One region of the Paenibacillus cucumis (ex Kampfer et al. 2016) genome, then DNA from elsewhere that is predicted to be linked to it. Evidence: riboswitches for the same ligand, from Rfam matches in the RefSeq annotation. Region 1 holds a riboswitch; the other holds the start of a gene.
What was found. Region 1 has a riboswitch for FMN ahead of H7T88_RS16950 (DMT family transporter). Riboswitches for the same ligand answer to the same signal wherever they lie in the genome.

Region 1 (9,262 bases):
TGTGTCTGATTGGTTGTGGTTTGATTGGTACGATTATCATGTCGCTACTGCTTCCTGGAAAAGTCTACGAATATGTAACTACTGCCGCCGGGTTAATGCTGATGTATAACTGGCTGTTTATCTTGCTCTCCTCAGGTCGGTTGCTGAAATCTCGCACCATAGATGTGATAAAACGCTGGACTGGATTGGTGCTGATCAGCACGGCGATAACTGGAACTCTTTTTCATGGCCTAAGCCGGCCTGGTTTCTTTATTAGTTTACTGTTGATTTCTCTGATTGCTCTAAGTGATATCATCGTGCAACGTAAGCGCAAAAAAACATCATCTGCTGCAGATACGGAGCAATACGCACAGAATGAACAAGCTGATGAGAAGAATCCGTTGAAGGGAGCCGCCTTTCATATTACAGGTATTCGTAAGCAAAGGAACAAAATCAAGTGAAGAGCAGAAACTTCTAAAGCTAAACAGGTGGTTACTTCTGAATCTACGTTGCCTAAGGTTTCGTCATAAAACATGATCTCTGAAAAATCGGGATCATGTTTTATCTATCTTATATATTAATTTTCAAGTAATATGATGATTACAAGATTCGTAGTGTAATGTATCAGATCATCACAAAGTTAGGTCAACTGCATCCCAGAAAAGAGGAAAACAATGATGAACAAAGATTATGTTTTGCTTTCCAATGAAGGAAAATGGGGCGATCAAGGGGACGGTACTTATGTCAATCCGGTCTTGCCTGGAGATTACTGCGATCCAGATGTGATAAGCGTTGGGGAAGATTACTATGCGATCTCTTCCACCTTACATTGCTCACCAGGTATGGCTGTTCTGCACTCTAAAGATTTGGTCAATTGGAATGTAATTAGTCATGTCGTAGAAGATTTGACAGTTATCGGGCCTGAATATCGATATGATCGAATGAATCGTTATGCAAGAGGTGTCTGGGCGGGAGCGATCCGTTTTCATGACCATCAATTTTGGGTGTATTTTTTCACACCGGATGAGGGTTTATTCGTAAGCACAGCTACAGATCCTGCTGGCCCATGGGAGCCTCTTTATCATAGTTGGGAGATTGCTGGCTGGGACGATTGTTGTCCTTTTTGGGATGATGACGGTCAAGGATATCTGGTGGCTACGAATTTTGCTGACAATTATAATATTTATCTGTTCAAACTGAGCGACGATGGAAAACAAATTTTGCATGACAGTGGTGTCGTGATCCATCAATATAAAGGTAGCGAAGCGAGTAAGCTTTACAAAATAAACGGACTTTATTACATTTTCCATAGTGAAGTTCGACCGAGAAATGGTGAGGAGGTAAGGGTTGTTATGATGCTCCGTTCAGAGCGTTTATACGGTCCTTACGAAGAAAAAGAGTTAATTCATACGCATGGTGTGGAAGTGGACCGCGAACCGAATCAAGGCGGACTTGTGCAAACAGCGTCTGGGGAGTGGTATTTCATTAGTCACCAAGGAGCCGGTGGTTACTTTGAAGGCAGAACTCTTCACCTGCTTCCCGTTACGTGGGTTGACGGTTGGCCAATCATTGGTGAGGATACAGATGGGGACGGTGTCGGAGAAATGGTATGGGGAGGCAAAAAACCAATTCAAGGTTATCCCAAAACGATCTTAACCGTGAATGATGATTTCAGTAGCCCGGTACTGCAGTCTCAGTGGGGATGGAACCACCAACCCAAACTGGATACGTGGTCTTTAACAGAGAGACCAGGATATTTGCGTTTGCATGCTTGTGTGCCTTCCGAGAAGAATGATTTTTTTAAAATCTCGAACATTCTTTCCCAACGGGCGTATCGTGTGCCTCATAACGTTGTGACTGCCAAGTATGATCTAAGTGGGATGGTGGATGACCAGGAAGCGGGTCTATGCCATTTTGGACAAACCTATTGTACGATTGGTATTCATCAGCAGGAAGGAACTCGGGTATTGAAGTTCAATCATTCAAATACAATCGAATGGGGACCAACTGTTGATACCACTGACTTATGGTTGAGATCGATTTGGAACTTGCATGGTGAAAACAGGTATGAATACAGCCTGGATGGAGAGAATTTTATCTCCTTTGGTGAAGTCTATCCATTGGGTTGGGGACCCTACCGGGGAGACCGGGTAGGGGTGTACAATCTGAACCATGAAAGAGAACAAGGGTATGTGGATGTAGAATACTTCAATTACGAGTCGGGAGATAAGAAAGTCTAATCCTTTTCTGAATACGAAAGAGGCTGAGAAGAGGAATATGTTATTTCCTCTTCTCGGCTTCTTTAATGTTGTGTGTTTATTTCATTATTAAATGTCTTTATTTAATTCGTTTAATATCACAAAACTATTCGCCATCCGGTCTTTTCACTTGCAGCGGCGGGGGAATAAGCCATCCTTTTTCTTTGCTCAAACGAAGAATGCGCACACCCAGTGCTGTTTTGGTAACATGGTATTTCGCAAACAGTGCACCAATGTCCTCGCGGATGGATTGGCCAATAGTCTGACTCGCGGCGACTAATCCAAGAGCAGTATCAGCTGCAATTTTGGCACCTATCTCTGGATCAGTAAACCTTGCGCCAGGAGGAATGTCCTCTAATGCCACAACGGGTCTCTCAGGAAGAGTCGGAGCGGGCGTGATACCGTTCTCGGTGAGTAAGGCGTCACATTCTTTAATTTCCAGTCTGGCTTGATCCAGCAAGTCTTCTAAAATTTTCTTCAAATCTTTGTCTCCTGCGTGATTCATATAAGCCTGATAACAAGAGACAGCTCCTTTAGCTACCATTGAGCACTCCCATACACTATAGATTTCTCCATAATGCATGGGCTCGTTTTTAGGATTTCCACTTAAAATTCCCATCGCTGCTCCCTCCCGCTAAGTTATTTTTTTCACTACAGTAGGGTTTACATGGCGAGCAAATTTTATCCGATTGAGAAGTAGTTCGAGGTTTGAATTCACATCATTATTATTATGTTAACTGAAGTTTATTTTCAGAAAGATGGTCACATGAACAACTGTAATTATCATCTGAAAAAAAGCCATACAGGTTATGTTCTGCTGGCTTCTTTCCACTTTTATAAATACTCTAAGCTTTTGTCGAGGTTGGGAACATGGGTTTCGCCTCCATGCCAACCCACAACTCGGTTGATTCGAGTTGACCAGCCAGATGCAATAACCAATCTTCACGGCCTTTGGTTGCCATAACCTGAACACCCATTGGCAGGCCTTCCCGCAGTCAAATGCAGAGGAAGACTAATGGCTGGCTGACCTGTCAGATTCGCAAGTTGTGTAAACGGGGTGTACGTAAGGCTCGGCTTGAACATCTCATAGATTAGCTCTTGTTGCGCCGTTTTATCCAGATCACTGACGGACATCAGATGTTGAATCTGCTCCGCATGTGGCGTCAGTTCGCCAATCCGGGGTGCGGGAAAAGCGTTAACAGGTGTGATGTAAAAATCATACCGTTCAAACAGCGTAGACATCTGCGCAGCCGCCACGTCCCATTCGGCCAAGCTATGAACAAATTCAGCAGCAGATACTTTTTTGCCCGCTTCAGCCAGTACCCAGGACTCAATCTCCATATCATCTGCAGTAAGAGAACGACCCATGCCATGTTCCATGGATGAAATCATGGCGGCCATCTCGCCGCTGTTCATCATATAATAGTTTTCCATCAGGCGTACACCATTGACTGGACTTAACTTTTCTTCAACATGATGCCCTTGAGATTCCAAGAAATGGACTAATTTCATCACAGCCTCTTTGGCATCTTCACTGACAGGTGTGCCGACAGGTGAGTCCGTTGTATAAGCGATTCGCCATTTGCGTTGATGCGGATAGTTCATATCAGTCAGGTAACTTCCCGGGAATAAAGGTGCATGGAATGCGGCTTCCGGTTGGATAATCTGGAGCGTATCCAGCAGTGCAGCACTGTCTCTGACGGAGCGAGATACTGCAAAATCTATCGAGGCTCCTTGCCATTGTCTTCCCACACCTGGACCAACGGGAGTGCGTCCGCGGGTTGGTTTCAGCCCAAACAAACCGCTGAAAGAAGCGGGAATTCGAATGGAACCACCGCCATCACTTGCGCCGGCAAGCGGCACGATGCCTGATGCTACAGCGGCAGCGGCACCGCCGCTTGAGCCGCCTGGGGAATGATTCACATTCCACGGATTGCGCGTTGGCCCGTGTAGACGTGGCTCGGTTATATTTTTCAACCCGAATTCTGGTGTATTCGTATGTCCGATCACAATAAAACCTGCTTCGAGCAAACGAGTTACGAAATTGGAGTTGCGAAGAGCACGATGTTCGCTGAACAGACGTGAGCCAGAGGTAAGAAGTTCACCTTCCAAAGATTGAGAAATATCTTTGAGGAGCAACGGCACACCTGCAAATGGCTGTTCTCCAGGCCTAACCATGCTGGCTTCCTGCCGAGCACGTGTTTCATATGTACGAATGACTGCATTGAGATGTGGATTGACTTCTTCCAGACGTGCATAGGCAGCTTCAAGCAGTTCAACCGGGGATACTTCCCGGGAGCGAATCAGTTCGGCGAGCCCTATAGCGTCATAGGAGGTATATGAGAATGAAGACATTAGTAATCGTTCCTCTCTAAGAATAGTTCCTGTTGGATATCTTGTTCCAAGTTCCATAAGCCATCGTACCACCTAGGCAGACAAAAAACAAAACATCAATCCATCATAATAGAAGAAATACGGCAGAAGAAAAGCACTGTTCACCTCATTAAGGTGAAACAGTGCTTATATTATTTGAACCAGATGAAAATGTATTACTCCGTGCGAAGTTTGGGTGCGGCCTCGGCGATCGGTGTAGAGCGTTCCTGCTGTTTGGAGATCAGGAATAGTGCGATCCAGATCAGGATAAAGCCAAGCAATTGCTCCCAGGTTATCAGCGTACGGAATGCAATCCAGTTTACAAGCACGCCAGCCATCGGGAAACTGAGTTCTGCGAGGGTTGCAACAGAAGCTTTGGTGGAAGACAACCCTTTGTAATACAAGAGTAGACTTAGCAAGCCTGGTAAAAGTGCCTGCCCCAAAATATTCAGAATGACAGCAGCCTGTGCCCCTGTTCCAGCCGGGAGTGTCCAAGGTGCACCTTCATTCCAGGTCATGAAGATCAGGAGTGGAAGCGCAACGACGAAGCGAAGGGAGGTGACCGTCTCATAACGAGCTTGACCAAGCATTAACCGGCCCATAACGGTAGATCCACCCCACAAAGCTGCGGCACCAAGAGACAGCAGGCTACCTGCATGAATCCAGTTATTCCAGTTGCCGAGCGGAAGTGAGAAGCCAAACGTAAGCAGATATGTTCCTGCCAGCGCAATGATGAACAATCCGCCGAAGTGACGCGGCAATGTTTCTTTTAATAACAATTTCGCAAGTACAATTGCGAAAAGTGGTTGCATTTTTTGCAACAACAATACCGTATTGGGATCGTTATGAGTAAGCGCCAAAGTGAATAATACCGTTGCCAGCGCTGATCCGCCCCAGGAAATGAAGATAACAGCGATCCAGTGACGTGCACGCAGTTTCTTCAGATCATCCCGGAACTTCCATAATACCGGTATCGCGACAAGGCTGACGATGATGTGTTCGATTAGAACAATCTGTGTAGAAGTCATCGTTTTTAGCAAAAGGATGCGGAATAAGGGGTCTACACCCCAGAGGGCTGCGCCTAGCACAACTAGCCAAAATCCGGTGTTGCTTCGTTCCTTGCGATAAATCGTTGATGCTGTTGATGTGTTTTCCATATTCAGGACTCCTTCGTCAGAACACGGAATCTTCAGTTGGCAAAATCGACAAAATCCCCCGTCCTTGGCGTACGCCAAATAAACGGGGGACCATTCAAAGACAAGGCGTCAGGGAAAAAGACTTCCCAAATACGGCTTGCCGTTGTGTTGATCTTCTCTCATCCGGACTGTACCGTCGGCCTTGGAATCGCACCAAGTCAGTCGCTGCCAGGTCGGAACCTTAAACAGCGAGTCGCGGGCTGGTTCTATAAGAACATCACCGCCGGTTGGGAATTGCACCCTACCCCGAAGATCCTATTCAATTAATTAGTGTATTGAACAAGTTGTAACCTTATGAAGTTCATCTTATTCCTGTAAACGCTATCAGTTCAAGTGTTTTTTTAGAAAACAATACTCCAGCATCCCTGTTGCCTCCGCAACTGCACAATCTGACCTGCATGATAGGCATCGTGTAAAACCCAGCGGGCAAGCGTCTGAGCCCAGTTGTCGTCGGAATCCATATAAGCTTCCTCAAGCTTCGAGTCCTGTAATGTAGCAAGGGTATCGCGCAACTGCTCAGCCAGTTTAGTGGTTTGTTCCATCAGCTTGCTCCAGCCAGCTTCGTTCAAAGGATCACCCGAAATACCAAACGTAGCTACGTTGGAATCTGCAGCGGGTACAGACGGTTCTTTTTCCTGAAGACGTTCTAAAATCCGTTGATTGTAATAAAACATATGATTGGCTAGTTGCCATATGCTCAGTCCACCTGAAGGAGGAACCCAGGCAGCCTGTTCGGCGTTCAGTCCCTCAAGCGCTTTTGACAATGGGACGATCCAGTTACATTGATCCCAGGTATCTTCATTCTGAATAACCAATACATCTAATGCTGTGGTGACTGTTTTCATTTTTTAATTTCATTCCTCTCTTGTCAGATTCATCTCGCCCTTGCATCTTCATGATGGTAACTAGCTAATATGGGTTGAAATGGTTACAATTAATATAACACAATTTCAAAGAGTGTAACCATCTTTTTATAATTTAGATAGTTACATTAATCGGAGGCTCTCATGGATAGATTATGGACTGATTTTGTAAACAGCGATTATCATGATTGGCGTGGTGGGGAGCGATCAGAAGACAGACTGGGGAACGTAAGCTGGCAACAAGATTTTTTGAATCGTTGGCAATTAGAAGCGCCAGTACCGGCGTCGAATGAAGAGGAATCCGCAATGAGAAGTTTTAGAGATGATTTGCAGGCACTGGCTATTCGTTTGTCTAACGGAAAGCTCTTTACTGAGAAGGATGAGGCCTGGTTGAATGATTTTATGATGGCTGGCGAAGTCATTAGACAAATAATTACACAAGATCAACAACTGGGTGTTGCGCTTGTTCCTATTCATAGACATTGGGCTCAGGTGATGGCAGAGGTTGCTGCTGATTTTGCCGTGACACTCGTTGAGGGCGAAGGGAAGAGAATTCGCTCCTGTGACAATCCGGACTGCCGCTGGATCTTCTATGATGATACCCGGAGCAGAACACAGAAATATTGCGATGATAAGATGTGCGGTAATCTAATGAAGGTGAGACGTTTTCGAGCGAAACGAAAAATGCACTCTAATGAGGAAAAGACTAAAACATAATTATCAAGTTTACCAACGAAGTTCTACCTTTTCCAATCCGTGAATCACCATATAGGTCTCAGTTAGCTCTTCCATAATTTGATAAATATTAAGGTGTGATATATAATGTATATATACTAGCGAAAATATAGTCATAAAGTATATGTAAGAACAAGCAATGCGGATCAGATCATTTTACAAACCATTACGATTGGAGAGATGTCTTATGAGGAAAGGTTATCTTTTGAAGAACGGTTGCGTATTATCGATGGATGCTCGTATTGGTCAGTATAAACGGGCAGACGTACTTATTCAGGATTCTTTGATTACGGCCATTCAACCAAATATTGAGGTGTCCGATGCAGATATTGAGGTCATCGATGCTTCAGACATGATTATTATGCCTGGACTGGTGGATACACACCGGCATATGTGGGAATCGCTTGTCAAAACAGCCGGAACAAACTGGTCGCTGCCCGTGTATCTGCAAAATTTGTACTATGGCGCTATGGGAAGCAAGCTTCGCCCACAGGACAGCTATATCGCCAATCTGCTGGGATCGCTGGAAGCGCTTAATGCAGGCGTCACCACGGTACTGGATTGGAGTATGCCATACTCGGCTGAGCACACAGATGAACTGATTCGAGGATTACAGGATGCAGGAATTCGTGCTGTTTTTGCCCATGGTGTGCCAGGGGAAACGATATATTGGAATCGTGAGAGTAAGCTGTCGTATCCAGAGAATGTGAGAGGTGTTAAGGAGCAATATTTCTCTTCGAACGATCAACTACTCACCTATGGACTTGCTATTCGTGGACCAGAGTTTAGCCACTGGGATACAACGGTGCAGGATATTCAGCTTGCGGAAGAACTGGACGCCATTTGTTCGATGCATGTCGGTTTCGGCAGCTGGGGATCAGCGGATCGTTCGATCAGCCGAATGTATGAGGCAGGACTGCTTGGTCCACGAATCAATGTTGTCCATGGCAATACGATGGGCATGGATGAATTCAAAATGCTCGCAGACAGCGGAGCTTCTTTGTCTGTCACACCTGAAGTTGAGATGATGATGGGACATGGTTATCCGGCTACAGGATACTTTCTTGAGCATGGAGGTACGCCAACGCTTGGTGTAGATGTCGTGACTTCGACGGGCGGAGATATGTTTTCACAGATGAAATTTGCGTTGCAAGCTGAGCGTTCAAGAACGAATGAGTACCTTTTGCAACAAGGTGAAATGCCGGGTGAACTCAGTTTGAAGGCAAGCCAGGTGTTGCGATTTGCGACCTCCGCGGGTTCGCGGGCCTTAGGACTGGAGCAAAAAACAGGCTCGCTTACGCCGGGAAAAGAAGCAGATGTGATCATGATTCGCACGACGGACCTGAACTTGTTCCCCGTGCACGATCCGATTGGTGCTGTTGTGCAATTTGCCAATCCATCCAATGTGGATACGGTCTTTGTTGCTGGGAAACCTGTGAAGCGAGAGGGCAAGCTGTTGCATGTCAATCTGGATGAAGTTCGGCGCAAAGCCATGCAGAGTACGGAATATCTGTTGACGCAATATCGGATGTCCGATGCAGATCGGGTTGTTTTTTCATAATAGAGCTGTCATAAAATAATTAAAGTCAAAGGGCCGTTCATCCAGAATACGGCTCTTTTCTTGTCTTTCTTCTCTAATCCGTTTTTCATAAGTTGTTTTCAGATGAAATTAGGGTTGGAGTAAGGTATGTTGACAAATAGAACGCTTTCCACTAAGATAGCGATATAAGTTAATAATGAATATAATCAGGATTGTTACTGATCAGCAGGCAAGACCGATTGATAATGCAAACATGCAGAACTGTATTCTTTCATGTGTGCATAATTAATGGTCTTTTTTTTGTTGCTAAATTCTGTT
Region 2 (9,262 bases), on a different contig from region 1:
ACACGCTCTACCACTTCCAAACCATATCCTTCCAAGCCTTTAATTTTCCGTGGATTATTCGTTAATAATCGAATCTGACGAACGCCAAGATCCTTCAAAATTTGTGCACCGATCCCATAATCGCGCAGATCAGCAGCAAAACCAAGCTTCAGATTGGCATCCACTGTATCCAGACCTTCTTCTTGCAGCTTGTAAGCCTTGAGTTTGTTGATTAAACCGATCCCACGGCCTTCTTGTCTCATATAGAGCAGTACGCCATTACCCTCATCATGGATCTGCTTCAGCGCCGCATCAAACTGCGGGCCGCAGTCACAACGGTGAGAGTGGAACACGTCGCCAGTCAAACATTCGGAGTGAACACGAACCAATACAGGTTTGGAACCGTCAATATCCCCTTTGACCAAGGCAACATGTTCTTTATTATCCACTGCATTCGTATACGCCACTGCCTGGAATTCGCCAAAGTCCGTCGGCATACGAACGGAAACTTCACGTTGCACCAGCTTCTCCTTCTCATTCCGGTAACGAATCATGTCCTGGATACTAATCAGTTTCAGATCATGCTTACGTGCAATCTTCTGCAGATCAGGAAGTCTGGCCATCGTACCATCTTCCTTGATCACTTCACAGATGACACCTGCGGGGTAAGAGCCGCACATGATCGCCAGATCAACTGCTGCTTCCGTGTGTCCGGCACGACGCAACACACCGCCGTCTTTGGCAATGAGCGGAAACATGTGACCCGGCTTGCGAAAATCACTGCTTTTCGCATTCGGATCAATCAAACCTTTAACGGTAATGGAACGCTCATGCGCCGAGATTCCCGTCGTTGTATCTTTGTGATCCACAGAGACCGTAAAAGCTGTGCCATGGAAATCTGTATTCTGCTGAACCATCGGTTTCAAATTTAATTCATCTGCACGCTGCTGCGTAATGGGAACACAGACGAGTCCTCGACCTTCGGTAATCATGAAATTGATGACCTCAGGGGTTGCTTTTTCAGCCAAAGCAATAAAATCCCCTTCATTTTCCCGATCTTCGTCATCGACCACAATTACGGGTTTACCACGCATTAAATCATAAATAGCTGCCTCAATTGAGTCCAGAATGGATGGCTCGGATTGTTCTGACATCAGCTGCACCTCCTGTTTCCAGTTCTATGTTTTATCCCTGTCTTTCCTATGTTTATGCAAACCCGTGATTGGAGAGAAACTCTTCACTAAGACTGCTTGGCTTGCCTGTTCTCGTTTCCGCATGGCTCTTGCCGTATTGCAACAGATGATCTACATATTTCCCCAAAATATCACATTCAATGTTGACGGTATCTCCTGTCTTTTTGACATTCAAAACCGTTTCCCCAATCGTATGGGGAATAATCGAAACCGTGAAGGAACTTTGAGTCGTCTGTACCACTGTCAAGCTAATCCCATCCAAAGTGACCGAACCTTTTGGAATTAGAAATTTGAAAAGTTCATGGTCACCCGGTCTGATCTCGAAAACAACTGCATTCTGATCCCGAGTAATACTACCGATAACCCCAGTCCCATCCACATGTCCCTGCACGATATGACCGCCGAATCGTCCACCGGACAACATGGCCCGCTCCAGATTAACCTTACTGCCGGACTGAAGCTGATTGAGATTGGTGTGTCTATACGTTTCCGGCATGACGTCTGCGGTAAAACCTCCGCCTTCCAGCGTGGTCGCGGTAAGACAAACCCCGTTAACCGCAACACTGTCACCAATTTTGAGATCGTCCATAATGACAGAAGCAGCGATGTTCAGAACCAGGGCCTCACCTTTACGGCCAATGCGCCGGATCTGACCGACTTCTTCCACCAAACCCGTAAACATGCTATCTTCCTCCTATTCTGGCCAAATCGGAATACCGCCAATGCTAATATTATCTCCAACTTGCTCAATTTCCAGCTGATGCAATTGGATTGCCTGACTCATGCGCTCTACGCCTTCAAAACGGAAACTTCCCGGAGTATCATATCCACCCACAATCTTGGGAGCGATAAACATCAGTAAACGATCTACGAGCCGTGCTTCCAGCAATGCACCATTTAGTGTACCGCCGCCTTCTAGCAGAATCGAGCCAATATCCCGCTCTCCCAGTTTGCTCAGCCCATGTAGCAAATCTACGCGTGGTCCAGGCCCACAGCGAATAATTTCAACACCGTAAGCCTCGAGTCGCTCAGCCGCTTCCTGGCTAGCCTCATCGGTTGTAAGCACCCAAGTTGGCGCAAGTCCGTCCTTGACCATTTTGGAGCCTACAGGCAACCTCAGCTTGGAATCCACAACGATCCGTACCGGACTGATGCCTTCTACCTGCAAGCGGGTAGTCAGCTCCGGATTATCGGCGATTACCGTATCCACGCCAACCATAATGCCTTGATGACGATGACGAAGCGCATGCACGATCTCACGCGCCAGTTCGTTGGAGATCCATTTGCTGTCCCCGCTACGCGTAGCAATTTTTCCATCCAGCGTAGAAGCTGTTTTGAGGGTAACGAAAGGAAGGCCTGTTGTAATAAACTTGATAAACTTTTCATTCATACGTCTTCCGCGTTCGCGCAAAACACCCACTTCAACTTCGATGCCTTGTTGACGCAACATACTAATGCCTGTACCAGAAACCTGCGGATTCGGATCTTCACAACAAACCACCACCCGTTTAACCTTCTCATGGATCAAACGTTCGCTACAGGGTGGCGTTTTGCCATAATGACTGCAAGGTTCAAGCGTTACGTAAACGGTACTCCCCTCCGCGTCGCTTCCAGCCATATTCAGCGCATGCACCTCTGCATGGCCTGTACCTCGTTTCAGATGGCTTCCTAGACCAACAACACGTCCTTCTTTAACAACGACACATCCCACGACAGGATTAATTCCGGTCTGTCCTTGTGCCCGTTCTGCCATATCCAGTGCTAACGCCATATAAAATTCATCATTGATCATTTCCATATCCGTTCACCCCACGGTTATAATCTTGAACTAAAAAATCCCCACCGAACAATCTGTTCAGGTAGGGATGATGGAAGACTACTGTCATCTGCAGGAGAGATGAAACACACCAATACCGACACTTCACCAAAACCAGTTAACAGGTAAGTGAAAACAAACACATACCTTATTGCATACCCATTCGAGCTATAGAATGATATACAAAAAATCAGGTGAAGAGTTTCTATATAACGGTATTATGTACCAGAAAACTCATTATAAACAAGCCTTCCACACATATCATCCAAACGAGCTGAATGCTATGCGACATCACTCCTGCGGAGTGTAACCACACCGGCTTACACCCACTCCTTCTCCCATCCAGACTATACTGTCGGTTCTGGAATTACACCAGATCAGCCATCTGCTATAAGCAGACAGGTCACGGACTTTGCCATGTCGGTGGAAAATAATATCCCCAACACGCATCACCGCCGGTAGGGAATTACACCCTGCCCTGAAGGATCGCTTTCGTTATTAATTGGATGTTAGCACTTTAATGTCAAAAAATCAATTCATTTTTGTTTCTTTTTGTCACATACTAACTTTTAATAAGCATTTATATTACAAAATCCGCATCTCAGACGAGACACGGACTTCATCAAATATTCACAATAAATTCTAAAGGTCCGGAAAACACCAGCTGGCCATGTGCCTCAAATCCTTTGCAGCATGGAACGGAACACTCTCAGGTTTGGGCTGGGAAGCATTAGGAGCTGGCATATCGCGGGCTACTCTTCTAACCCAACTGGTCGAGTCGATTCCAATGGCCGAACACTGCCAGCGCTCATCCGGCCTTGGACGAACGGTCAGAATAAGGTCTTCTTTTCCTGGCATATCGGGGAACACGCCATCCAGATATTCAACAATGGTACGTTTGTCCTTCACTTCATGACAATATACAGTAACCCAAGAACCACTAAGTACTTTCACTGCATATACGTCTCCAGGCTGCACTTCACCTGTACCGGCATCCGGAGATTTTTTCGGCACCTTCGCCTTGGTACCTACACCTCGTCTGCTTTCAAATGCACCAATAACGGTCTCACTCGCCAGTGGATTCGGTTCAGGCTTGTTCTCAAGCGATACATTACTGCAATCGAATTCACCAAAGATCAGGTTCAAATTGTGCTCGTTGATTCCTACAGATGAATCCCACCATGCCAAGGGAGCTTGTACCTCAACGCGGGTATTAGGTCTCTTGTCGCGTTCTGCATATGAGGTGAAGGCTGTAATCATTCCTGGCTGTTCTGGCGTGTCCAGAATGCCGATCAGCGCCAGCGTTTCAAGCAAATCGCGGTAAACATATACTTTTTTCGTAGGCAGGAGTTGTTCTTTTTTGAGCGCATCCGCTGCCTTGCTGTACCGAGTCTTAGGTGGCAGATTACGCAACACCGTTAACACCGCGCGTAACGTCCAGCGATCATACTCATTAGGAACAGGAGGCGCCTGCGAAGCAGGCATCTCTCTCAGAGCGAGTACATGTCCAAAGATATCTCCATCAAGCGGTGTACCGTTGGTCATTCGCCAGTACCACTGAAGCGAAGTATCTACTCCGTCATTCACATCCAAACCACAGATCTGGCACTTGCGACTGGAAGGATATGGACTATATTCATGGTCAGGTATGCTGGCTGCAATCAGTTTTCCTGCAAGAAGTGAACGCCAGATCATTGGCGCTGACCATAGAGAAGCCACAAAAGCCTGAGCAGCCTCCTGAAGTGTCCAACGCTCAGCCAATGTTCTCAGTTCTCGGATCGTATCCTCATGCTGCGGTCTTTCAAAGTGATTAGGCTCATGTCCAGTAGCCTCTAGTGCCTGTAATTGTTCCGCCGATACGTCCTCTGGTACATTGTGTCTTGAAGCACGTAACTCCTCGTCCCAAATCGTGCTCTCACTATAAATATGTTGAAGTAATTTCAGTTGCTGTACAACATCTAAAGTCAAAGTAACAACATCCTTTCACAGTAGTTCTGAAAACATGCAAACTCAATATAGTGCGCTGTCAAACCTCATGTATTCGGTTTCAACAGTCTGTACCTAGCTAGAATAACCTACAATCAACTCGTCCCGCCAGTTCCTTTAAGCTTATTTTAATAACACTTTGCAAGGCAATGACGCAAAAAAGTTGTACAATGCACAAAACCCCTGGTACTTCCGTAATAGGAATGTACCAGGGGTTAACTTGATGCCGCCGAGCAGATTCAGTTGAAATTAAACTTCTACAACTTCAACAGTTTCCATTTTGTCGCGGCCTTCGAATGCATCAACAAACTCCATACCTTTGCTTACTTTACCAAATACAGTATGTTGTCCGTCCAAATGTGGCTGTGGTTGGTAGCAGATGTAGAACTGGCTTCCGCCTGTGTTGCGGCCAGCATGTGCCATCGCAAGTGTTCCACGCTCATGTTTGTTCGGGTTGATCTCACAGTTGATTGTGTAACCAGGACCGCCAGTACCGGAACCGCTAGGGCATCCACCTTGAGCTACGAAGCCCGGAATTACACGGTGGAAAACGAGTCCGTTATAGAAACCGGAGTTTGCCAATTTTTCAAAGTTTGCTACGGTGTTTGGAGCTTCTTGATCGAACAGGTCAATCAGAACTTCTCCGCCGTTTGCCAATTTAATTTTCGCTTGTTTCGCCATATGTAAATGACTCCTTTCAATTTTGAGCAAAAGTAATTGTGATGCAATACCAAACTTGTGGTCAAGCATTACAGCACTTTTCTTAGTGTACACCGAAAAGGGCCGAATCGCAAAAGAAAGAGCTATTTTTTTGATTTTTCTACTCTCAAGTACAAACCTATACCATACCAAATAGATGCAATATTCACAGCAAAGGACGGAAAGGGCAAGCCCATTCCGTCCTCTTCTAATGCTATAGGAACTTGTGATATAGAAAAATGGAGTATTTCTTTTCCAGATCCCTGCTTGATGAATTAACGAGTAACTGGCTGTTTGCCAATACGTGCTGGCACGAGGTCATTTTGAATAATGTCCTGATATGACTCACGACGTACAACTACATCGCCTTGACCATCTTTGACAAACACAACTGCTGGACGACGAATCCGGTTGTAGTTGCTTGCCATAGAATAGTTATATGCCCCTGTGCAAGCAACGGCAAGCAGATCACCGCTCTCCACTTTTGGCAGATCCAGATCCCAAATCAACATGTCACCGCTCTCGCAACATTTACCCGCTACAGAGACCGTTTCTGTTGCCGCTTCGTTTGCACGATTTGCCAGTACAGCCTCATATTTGGACTCATACAATGCAGGACGTGGGTTATCCGTCATACCACCGTCTACAGCTACGTATTTACGCACGCCTGGAATGTCTTTGCTCGTTCCAACGGTGTACAGCGTTGTACCTGCTTCACCTACGATGCTGCGGCCTGGCTCAACCCAAATCTCAGGCACTGCATAGCCGATTTGTGCAAAATGATTTTTTACCGCATCGGTAATGGCCTTCACATACTGAGCCACTTCAAGCGGCGTGTCACCGTCAATATAACGGATTCCGAATCCGCCGCCCAGGTTTACGACTTTGAATGCCACATTCAGGCGCTCATATACACTTGCTGCAAATTCAGCAACACGTTGAACCGCCATCTGGAACCCTTCCACCTCAAAGATCTGGGAGCCGATGTGAGAATGAACACCGAGCAATACCAGGTTGGATTGTTTGGATGCAAGTTCAATCGCCTCAAATGCTGTACCGTTGCCGATATCAAAACCGAACTTGGAGTCCGTTTGTCCTGTCGAAATATATTCATGCGTATGCGCCTCAACACCCGGCGTTACACGCAGGAGGATGTTTACTTTACGGTTTTTGTCCGCTGCGACAGCTTGGAGCAGGTGCAACTCGTTAAAGTTGTCTACTACGAAGCATCCAATCTCAGCGTCAAGCGCCATTTCGATCTCTTCGATCGTTTTGTTATTGCCGTGGAAATGAATGCGTTCTGCCGGGAAGCCTGCTTGCAATGCCGTGAACAGTTCGCCGTCAGAGACAACATCCAGAGAAAGACCTTCCTCTGCTGCAAGAGCACACATCGCCATTACACAGAATGCTTTGCTTGCATATGCAACTTGGAAGCCCAAACCTGAAGCGCGGAAAGCTTCCATGTACTCTCTGCAGCGCTCGCGAACCAATTGCTCGTCCACAACATAGAGCGGCGTTCCAAATTGCTCTTTCATATCCGTAACGTCTACTCCACCAATCTCCAGGTGACCTTGCTCATTTATTCTACTTGTACCGTGTAAATACATCGTTTGCATTCCTCACTTTTTGTATACTGGAACAGTTACTATTCCATTGATTTTACACCAGTATATCAAATTAAGCCGGGAGATGAATGGATTTTTCGGCACATCATTTGTGTTTTTTACTTTTTCGCAATTCACCGTCGGGATCCTCAGACATCTTGGTGTTGTCACGCGTTTTGTTGAATGATGGACGTTTCTTGCTGACAAGCAATGGAACCCTGAACAGGAAGTTGCCAAATGCCTTTGCATTAAAAGGTATAAATGGCCACAGATACGAGGAGTTGTATGAACGGTGAATGGTCAACGCCACAATCAGCAACGTTGTTCCAACGACCAGACCCGGCACCTTGAATATCGCAACTGCAACCAGTAGCAATAATCTGACCAATCTGTTCGCCAGTCCTAACTCGTAACTTGGTGTAGCAAACATTCCGATCGCCGCAATAGCCATGTAGAGCACAACCTCATTGACAAAATACCCCGTTTTTACCGCGATATCTCCGACCAATATAGCCGCAATCAGACCCATGGCTGAAGCCAGAGGGGTCGGGGTATGAACTGCAGCCATCCGTAATAAGTCTACACCCAGCTCGATGAGCAGAAACTGAATAATAATCGGCAGTTTCACGCTTTCCTGTGGGCCGATGAAATCCAAACCGACGGGTTTCAGCGAAGGCTCGATGACCATCAGCATCCATAGTGGCAACAGAAACAGAGAGATCAGGATGCCTGCAAAACGCACCCAGCGCAAATAGGTTCCCATAAGAGCAGTCTGCCTGTTCTCCTCCGCATGTTCGCATAGATCAAAAAAGGTCGTCGGCAAGATCATTACGCTGGGGGAAGTATCTACAAAAATAACGACTCGTCCTTCCAGCAAGTGAGAAGCTGTAACGTCAGGACGTTCCGAATAACGAACCAGGGGGAATGGATTCCATCCTTTATTAATAATCGCTTCCTCCAACTGTTTATCAGCTGCCGGAATGCCGTCGATATCGATACGCAGTATTTTTTCACGAACCGAATCGACCTGCACCTTATCCACAATATCGTCAATGTACACCACACATACATCGGTTTGTGTTCTTCGCCCAACCTGCATGATCTCAAACTTCAGCCCAGGGTCACGTATTCTGCGGCGCACCAGCGTCACATTCGTAAGCAGAGTTTCTGTAAAACCATCCCGTGAACCGCGAACGACACGTTCAAGCGAAGGCTCCTCGGGGGAGCGAACCGGATAACTCCGAGTATCCATAATGAGAACAGATCGGTCGCCCTCAACAAAAAAGGCACTCATTCCAGTCAGTACTTTACTGATGACGGCACTCATCTTTTCTACTCGTTCTACCTGGATATGAGGAATGTAACATTCAAAATAAGATTTAAGCGCGTGATCGGATATTTGATCTGGTGAGAGATACGTTAATCGTTTTAACACTTCAAGCAAAATCTCGTCTTTGGCAAAACCACTCAACATCAGTAGCCCTGCATGTTTGCCACCAAGCACCATCTCCCTCAGCGTAACATCAAAAGACTCGCCAAGACCGAGCACTTGCTTCAATGTGTTTTTGTTATCACTCATGCGCGGAGAGATGTCGTCATTGTGTTGCCAATAGTGCACGGATTCCTCGATACTGTCAGACATCTCGTTTTGCTTTTTCTTCTGATATTCCCTCTTCTCTTCTTCCTTCTGGATTTCATAAGCAGACTTATGCATCATATCTTCCGTAGTGCTATCTTCTTGTTCATGACCCGCTTGATTGTTATGTTCGTCCATGTCCATCCTCCTTAAACCTGTCATGCTGCTTTACCGCTGATAAACGAAAAAGTCAAACAGTGATCCTGTCATTTTCCCCAGAATCATCGCCAGCAACAGTCCAAACAAATATGACCGCATGCCCAACCTTTTAGCCAGAACGGGTAGCACGTTTAATACTTCTGTCAGAGCGGCAGCCAGCAGACCAATAAAAACGCCGCAGAACAGTCCA

Region 2: another riboswitch for FMN. It lies ahead of ribD (bifunctional diaminohydroxyphosphoribosylaminopyrimidine deaminase/5-amino-6-(5-phosphoribosylamino)uracil reductase RibD); the one in region 1 lies ahead of H7T88_RS16950 (DMT family transporter).

Annotation. Positions count from the first base shown of each region.
Region 1 covers NZ_JACLIC010000025.1:143,375-152,636, forward strand. Annotated here, with positions in the region: gene H7T88_RS16930 (amino acid permease) at 1-440, shown strand, start outside; gene H7T88_RS16935 (glycoside hydrolase family 43 protein) at 654-2,219, shown strand; gene H7T88_RS16940 (DUF3231 family protein) at 2,344-2,856, opposite strand; partial or broken gene H7T88_RS16945 (amidase) at 3,083-4,592, opposite strand; gene H7T88_RS16950 (DMT family transporter) at 4,787-5,767, opposite strand; FMN riboswitch at 5,914-6,064, opposite strand; gene H7T88_RS16955 (DinB family protein) at 6,148-6,651, opposite strand; gene H7T88_RS16960 (CGNR zinc finger domain-containing protein) at 6,814-7,386, shown strand; gene H7T88_RS16965 (amidohydrolase family protein) at 7,592-8,965, shown strand.
Region 2 covers NZ_JACLIC010000054.1:16,096-25,357, forward strand. Annotated here, with positions in the region: gene H7T88_RS27475 (bifunctional 3,4-dihydroxy-2-butanone-4-phosphate synthase/GTP cyclohydrolase II) at 1-1,133, opposite strand, end outside; gene ribE (riboflavin synthase) at 1,186-1,854, opposite strand; gene ribD (bifunctional diaminohydroxyphosphoribosylaminopyrimidine deaminase/5-amino-6-(5-phosphoribosylamino)uracil reductase RibD) at 1,867-2,970, opposite strand; FMN riboswitch at 3,315-3,478, opposite strand; gene H7T88_RS27490 (hypothetical protein) at 3,631-4,956, opposite strand; gene H7T88_RS27495 (peptidylprolyl isomerase) at 5,224-5,655, opposite strand; gene lysA (diaminopimelate decarboxylase) at 5,949-7,280, opposite strand; gene H7T88_RS27505 (spore germination protein) at 7,384-8,994, opposite strand; gene H7T88_RS27510 (stage V sporulation protein AB) at 9,082-9,262, opposite strand, start outside.